3 regions of the Ralstonia sp. GX3-BWBA genome follow, and region 1 is predicted to be linked to each of the others. Evidence: predicted binding sites of a transcription regulator. Region 1 holds the regulator's gene; each other region holds the start of a gene.
What was found. Region 1 encodes FNR, which switches genes on or off when oxygen is low (the NO sensors DNR and NnrR bind a similar motif). Its sites were predicted from a motif close to TTGATNNNNATCAA; they were not measured.
Positions count from the first base shown of each region.

Region 1 (2,267 bases):
ATGCAGACAGCGGTAGCGACAGCCTCGTACTGCGCGAACCGTCGAGCTTCATCGTGCCGCGCTGATGCGGCATCCCCAACAGGAGGCAACGATGCACGCAACGCAATCTTCCGCACAGGCCCGTCCTTGGTGGCGCGAGCCCTGGCCGTGGCTGCTGATGGCAGGGCCGTTCGTCGCCATGGTCGGCTGCGGCGTCACAATCTGGCTGGCGGTGTCGCATCCCGATGCTGTTATTCATGACAACGTCGTGCGGCGCGGTTTGGTCGTTGAAAAGACGGTCGTGACGCCGGCGCATGCCATTCACACGGAGGCCCGATGAAGCGTCGATTGCTGATGTGGATTCTGTGGCCGGCATTTCTGTCGGCCGCGCTGGCTGAGCTGGTGGTCTTCGCGGTGGTCGACCCCGCAGACCTGCGTTTTTTCGGCGAGCAGATCACGGTGTCGACCCAAGCGGTCTACACCGTGTCGTTCTTTGTGTTCTGGTTGTTGTGCGGATTGTCGAGCGCGCTGACGCTCTATGTGTCACCGGGCATTGGCAAGCTGGAAGCGCATGAACACCCGCTCGTCTGAGCGAGCGACATGGAGGGCAGCTTAGGCCGCCTGACCGCTCATGACCTGGCGCAGGCCGGCCAGGTCGATCAGCTTGACGTGGCGTTGGCGGATCTGGATGAGACCCGCTTCGGCAAAGCGCGAGAACAGGCGGCTGACCGTTTCGAGCTTCAGGCCAAGATAGCTGCCGAGTTCTTCGCGGCTCATCCGCAGGACAAACTCGGTCGACGAATATCCACGCTGGGCCGAACGCTTCGAGAGGTTTAGTAGGAACGCTGCGAGACGCTCCTCCGCACGCATGGAGCCCAGCGTGAGCAGCATCAGATGATCCTGCGAAATCTCCTTGCTCATGATGCGCAGGAACTGATGCTGCAGCGAAGGCAGCCGGCGCGAAAGGTGCTGCAACTCGTCGTAGCGCACCACGCAGACTTCGGTATCTTCGAGCGCGGTGGCGTCCGACACGTGGCGCATGTCGCCAATGCCATCGAGCCCGACGATTTCACCCGGCAGGTGGAACCCCGTGATCTGGTGTCGACCGTCTTCAAGCGTCAGATGGGTTTTGAGCGTGCCGAAACGAATGCCATAAACCGCTTCCAGCGGCTCACCCAAGGAATAGAGCGATTGCCCCTTCTTAATTCGGATGCGCTCGCTGACCAAATCGTCCATCTTGCGCACGTCGTCCGAGTTCATTCCCACCGGCAGGCAGATTTGCCCTAGTACGCAGGTGGAGCAACGCGAGGCTTGATCGGTAAGTGCAATTCGAGTGAGCACGGGTGGGGGCGACTGAATTTCGGGAAAGTGAAATGAGTAATTCTTGTGATGCTGCTGCAGCTTATTATAACGGCGACCTTCTTGTCCTCGGACATTTCCGATGCGGCAAAAGGCGTCGATTACGCTTAGTTCGCAACAGTAAAACGAAAACCTTGGTCCATATCAAGAGAGCGTCAGAAAGATGAGTGCCGCAGCGCTTCTGAGCGTTTTCCTGATTGCATTGCTCGGTGGTGTGCATTGTCTGGCGATGTGCAGCGGTATCGCACTCGCGGCCGAGCGTGGAGCTGTGGCGGTGCGGATCGTGTCCCGCCGCCGGCTATGGTTTGAGCAGATCGTCATGCATGCCGGCCGGCTGACCACCTATGCGTTGCTGGGCGCAATCATGGGCGCGATGGGCGCGACCGTCTGGCGCCAGCAATGGCTGCCGATTCAACGCGGCTTGTTTGCCTTCGCTAGCGCATTGCTGGTCGCCTACGGGGTTTTGCTGCTTGTTCGTTCCGCTGGGGATGCGTGGCGCAGTGTGTGGCTTGAGCGCTTGCTTGGCCGCGTGGCAGGTGGCCTGTCTCGAGGGGCCGCCACGCTGGGAAGTCGGCTGCAACGTCAGCCGCCGTTACTACGCCGCTATCTCACTGGCATGGCCTGGGGGCTGGTGCCGTGTGGCATGGTCTACGGCGCATTGGCTGTGGCGTTGTTGGCGGGCAACGCCGCCTCCGGGGCCGTGGTCATGCTCGCTTTTGGTGCCGGTACGCTGCCCAACCTGCTGATGATGTCTGGTCTGGCTGGGTGGCTGCGCGGACTGTCGCGCCAGCGATGGGCGCGGGGCGCGGCCGGCATCGCCATCGCCGGATTTGGGGTCTGGGGGCTGGTTCACGCAATCTGGTTGCCAGAGATGCTTAACGCACACGGATTCTGTCTAGTGCTGTAGGTGTTTAAGGCGCGCGGAAATT
Region 1 is NZ_QMKS01000009.1:199,146-201,412, reverse strand. Features, by position in the region: gene ccoG (cytochrome c oxidase accessory protein CcoG) at 1-65, shown strand, start outside; gene DOD19_RS08450 (FixH family protein) at 92-319, shown strand; gene DOD19_RS08445 (hypothetical protein) at 316-570, shown strand; gene fnr (fumarate/nitrate reduction transcriptional regulator Fnr) at 592-1,320, opposite strand; gene DOD19_RS08435 (sulfite exporter TauE/SafE family protein) at 1,502-2,245, shown strand.

Region 2 (2,267 bases), on a different contig from region 1:
ACTTCGCGCCGTCGTAGAAGGCCCTCGCGATCGTGCGGATGCGGTGGCAGACAAGCAATGGCGCGCCGCACCATGAATGCGGGGTGGAACGAATATAAAAGAGCAGCCTGTAACAGGCAAAAGTTTTTAAATGGGGTCGGAGTAAATTAATAAATGCACGACAACAGTGCGGGTTTATTAATGGGGACAGATTAAATTCGAGCGCAGTGATGAGGCTGTGCGTGACGGCCCCGCCACCCTACTATTCAGTGCGCGCGCTGTCCTCCGCGCCCACTTCTGCGGGTTGGCGAGGCGGTCGCCCCTTCGGCAGGGGCGCAACGCGGCGGCCACCGGCGCGCGCCAGTGTCGCGAGAAACGCCTCGTTTCCGAGTGGCCAGCCGCTGTGCACATGCTGGCGAATCTTCGCAAGCTGGTCTGAACCCAGACCTTCATGCCACAACGTTCGATAGCGCGATTGGCGCTCGAAAGGCGTGTTGCCAAGACGCCAGTAGCAATAGTGGTCACTCACCCACGGAATGGATTGAATGCCCACATGATGCCGATACGTGCTCCATCGGTCGTCTTCCGGCGTGCTAACCAGGCCTGCGCGCACCGCGTTGGATTCCACATACAACAGTATCGGCAGCACCCATTCGGCCGGGTCCAGTACGGTCGAGCGGAAACGCCCTTCCCATAGCGTTCCGCTGCGATCAGCGGCGGCGTTGAAGTACCGCGTATAGCGCCGTCCGACCGCCTGCAGCGTGCGCGAAAGGCTGTCCGCCACCTTGGGCGTTCCCACCAGATGCACGTGATTCGGCATCAGCGAGAAACCATGGACGGCGAAGTCGTGCTCGCGTGCGGCCATGCGCAACGTATCGAGATAGAACGCGTAGTCGTCGTCGCCGCGAAAAACGATCTGGCGGTTGTTGCCGCGCTGCAACACGTGCACAGGGACATCGGTGGGACTGAGGCGAGGCAGGCGGGCCATGGAAAAGACATGCGGCGAAAAGCGCCATCGTAGCCCGAAGCCGACGAATCTGTCCCCACTTTTCAGTGGGCAAACGCTTGCATGCCGGTTGTCATCGAGGGGCGACGGCAGAGTTTGCGTGCCGTCAAATCGGTGGCCCTACGCGCTATCGACGACAGGGAGAACTTGATCCCGAGCAAACCGGCCAAGCGACTTCCCCGCGAGACTGGCTCCCATCACATCACGAGACGACACGAGAGGGAGCGATTCATGGCTTTTCACCGCCTAGCCGCTGTTGCTGTAGCCGCCGGAATGCTTGCCGCCGGATTCAGCCAGACCGCCTTTGCGCAGAGCACGGATTTGGCGCCGGCCACCGGCAACTGGATGGTGCGTCTGCGCGCCGTCAATCTGACAGCCGCCAACAAATCCGACGCGGTGCCCGCACTGGCCATTCCGGCTGACGCCATTCAGATCAACAACAAGGTCCTGCCCGAGCTGGACATCTCGTACTTCTTTACGCCACACCTCGCGGCCGAACTGATCCTGACCTACCCGCAACAACAGGACGTCACGGTCATGCAAAGCGCGCTGGGCGGCCCGACCAAGATCGGCAGTTTCCGCCACTTGCCGCCCATCCTGACGATGCAGTACCACTTCACGCCCGAGTCGCGCTTCAAGCCGTACGTGGGCGCTGGCATCAACTACACGCGCATCTCGAATGTAAATCTGCAGGTGCCCGGCGTTGGTTCGCTGGACCTGAGCAAGAACAGCTTCGGCCCCGCGCTGCAGGTCGGCTTCGACTATCGCCTGACCGAACGCCTCTACTTCAACGTCGACCTGAAGAAGACCTGGATCAGCGCCGACGTGAAGATGGCCGGCCAGACCATCAGCAAGGTCAAGGTTGACCCATGGCTGCTGGGCGTCGGCCTGGGTTATCGCTTTTAAGGGAGGCGATCAGCGAACTGACACTGTCCTGATCGACTTTTACCGACGTGCCGCAGGGGCCGTCGACGGCGGGGGCGCTCGTCGGCGGTGGTTGGCGCGTTCGGCCCGGCATGCGTTGGGGCGGCCGGGCATTTTTTTTGGGCGTTTGATTTTGATCTGGTTTCAGATCGCTTGGGAGCCAGGCGATCGGATAGCGGCTCGACCGTTACTGCCGTTACTCAAACCGCATCCACGGCAAAGATGCGGCGATGCTCCTTGATGGCGTAACGATCCGTCATGCCAGCGATGTAATGCGCAATCCAGCGCGGCTGCTCTTCGGGGTTGGCTTTCGCCTGGTACTGCGGCGGCAGCAGGCGCGGGTCTTCCATGAAGACGC
Region 2 is NZ_QMKS01000001.1:41,125-43,391, reverse strand. Features, by position in the region: gene DOD19_RS00280 (transposase) at 242-967, opposite strand; gene DOD19_RS00275 (OmpW family protein) at 1,217-1,891, shown strand; gene DOD19_RS00270 (deoxyguanosinetriphosphate triphosphohydrolase) at 2,110-2,267, opposite strand, start outside.
Region 2: the regulator FNR is predicted to act here: its motif matches at 1,133-1,146, upstream of DOD19_RS00275 (OmpW family protein).

Region 3 (2,267 bases), on a different contig from region 1:
TGGCGGCAATACCGCCCAGCAGCAGCACGATGCTGACCATCGACCACATGGCGGCACCGCCGGTCATGGTGTTGCCCACGAGCGGTTCATGCGGCCAGTTGCTCGTGTACGAGATGTCGGTCTCGCCCGGGCGGTCGGCAGCGGCGGCCCACGACGTCCAGAAGAAGAACGCCGCCAGGGCTTCGCGATCGGCCGCCTCCGGCAGCACACCGGTGGCCATGGCGTATTGATCACGCAACGTTGCCAGCGACGGATCGGTGCCGAACAGGGCCTCGAAGTGTTGCGCCACACCGCGGATTGCCTCTGCGCGCTCGCGCGACACGGTCAGGATGTCGTGATTTGCGTCGTACGTATTGCGGCGCATTTCTTCCTTCACGCTGGCGTCGACGGCGGCTTGCTGCACGGTCGTCAACGGCGCATCGGTATCGAACTGCTGATGCGCGCGGATGGCTTGCAGCGCCGTGGCTTCACGGTGAAGCCAATCGGCAGACCAGTCAGGCGCAACGTAGCTGCCGTGGCCCCAGACGGTGCCAAGCTGCTGGCCGCCGGCTGCCAGCCAGGCTTCTTGGCCGCGCTGGATTTGTTCGCCGGTAAAGAGCACCTCGCCCACAGAGGTGACAACAGCATGCGGAATCGGCGGCGCTGCCAGATAGATCTGCCGGCCCAGATAGCCCAATGCTCCGAACGACAGGATGAAGATCAGGCCTAGCCACCGCCACAGCCTTTGGTTGTTTTTCATGACAAGGTTCCTTGCAGGATGCGATCGGAAATTCAGGCGCCACCACCGCAGCCACCACAGCAGTGGCCGGCGCTGGCGGCAGATGCCACCTTGGTGATGGCAACGCGCCACGTAGCGGGGCCGCGCTCAAGGTAGTCCCAGGAAAACTGGCCCGGGCGCTCGACTTGAAACTGCGACTGCAGCGGGCGCGGATCGTGATCGTTGATCAGCTCCAGGCTCTGGCCGATGCCGAGTTCCCCGAAGGCGGAGAAGATCAGCGGATGGCGCTCGCGCGGCGCCAGCACACGGAGGTCGAGCTGGATGGTGGAGGCGGACTGTGTCATGGGGATTCCCTCTGTGGGTGTCGCATCAAAAAGATGCATTAAGGATGCAACTATATTAGTGAGCGGAATCTCCGGCGTTATTGATGTATATCAGATGCTTGTTTTATGGGTATCTTGATGTGGCAAATCACGCCACGACTGGGCTTGCGTGCCACGCGGTGGGGTGGATGTGCCGGACGGGGTCGGTTTTCGTTTGCGCTGTATCAAAGCCCTAATGGCCGCCGGGGCCTAACGTGGAGCGGACGACACCAGACCGATACACGGGGGAAAAAATGAGCCGTCTTCACACCGTCCGCAGCCTGATGCGCGCGGGCTTGATTTCTGTGGTGCTGGGCGCACTGCTTGCGGGCACCGCGGCCCGCGCCGCCAGCACCAAGTTGCCGGGTGACTTCGGGCCGCCGCGCGGCGAGCCGATCCACGCCGTCCTTACGAGTCCGCCGCTTGTGCCACCGGCGGTCCACCGGAACTATCCAGCCAAGGTCATCGTGGAGCTGGAAGTGGTCGAGAAGGAAATGCAGATCTCCGAAGGCGTCAGCTACACCTTCTGGACGTTCGGCGGCACCGTTCCCGGCAGCTTCATCCGCGTGCGGCAGGGCGACACGGTGGAGTTCCACCTCAAGAACCACCCGAGCAGCAAGATGCCGCACAACATTGACCTGCACGGCGTGACCGGGCCGGGCGGCGGCGCAGCATCGAGCTTTACCGCACCGGGCCATGAATCGCAATTCACCTTCAAGGCGCTCAACGAGGGCATCTACGTCTACCACTGCGCCACGGCGCCGGTGGGCATGCATATCGCCAATGGCATGTACGGCCTGATCCTGGTCGAGCCGCCCGAAGGCCTGCCCAAGGTTGATCACGAGTACTACGTCATGCAGGGCGATTTCTACACGGCCGGCAAGTACCGCGAGAAGGGCCTGCAGCCGTTCGACATGGAAAAGGCCATCGACGAACGCCCGAGCTACGTGCTGTTCAACGGTGCCGAAGGTGCGCTCACCGGTGACAAGGCGCTGCACGCCAAGGTAGGTGAAACGGTGCGCATCTTCGTTGGCAACGGCGGGCCCAATCTGGTCTCAAGCTTCCACGTAATTGGCGCCATCTTCGACCAGGTGCGCTACGAGGGCGGCACCAACGTGCAGAAGAACGTGCAGACCACGTTGATCCCGGCGGGTGGCGCGGCGGTTGTGAAGTTCACCGCGCGCGTG
Region 3 is NZ_QMKS01000024.1:201,962-204,228, reverse strand. Features, by position in the region: gene DOD19_RS23585 (nitric-oxide reductase large subunit) at 1-739, opposite strand, end outside; gene DOD19_RS23580 (DUF2249 domain-containing protein) at 772-1,062, opposite strand; gene nirK (copper-containing nitrite reductase) at 1,335-2,267, shown strand, end outside.
Region 3: the regulator FNR is predicted to act here: its motif matches at 1,143-1,156, upstream of DOD19_RS23580 (DUF2249 domain-containing protein).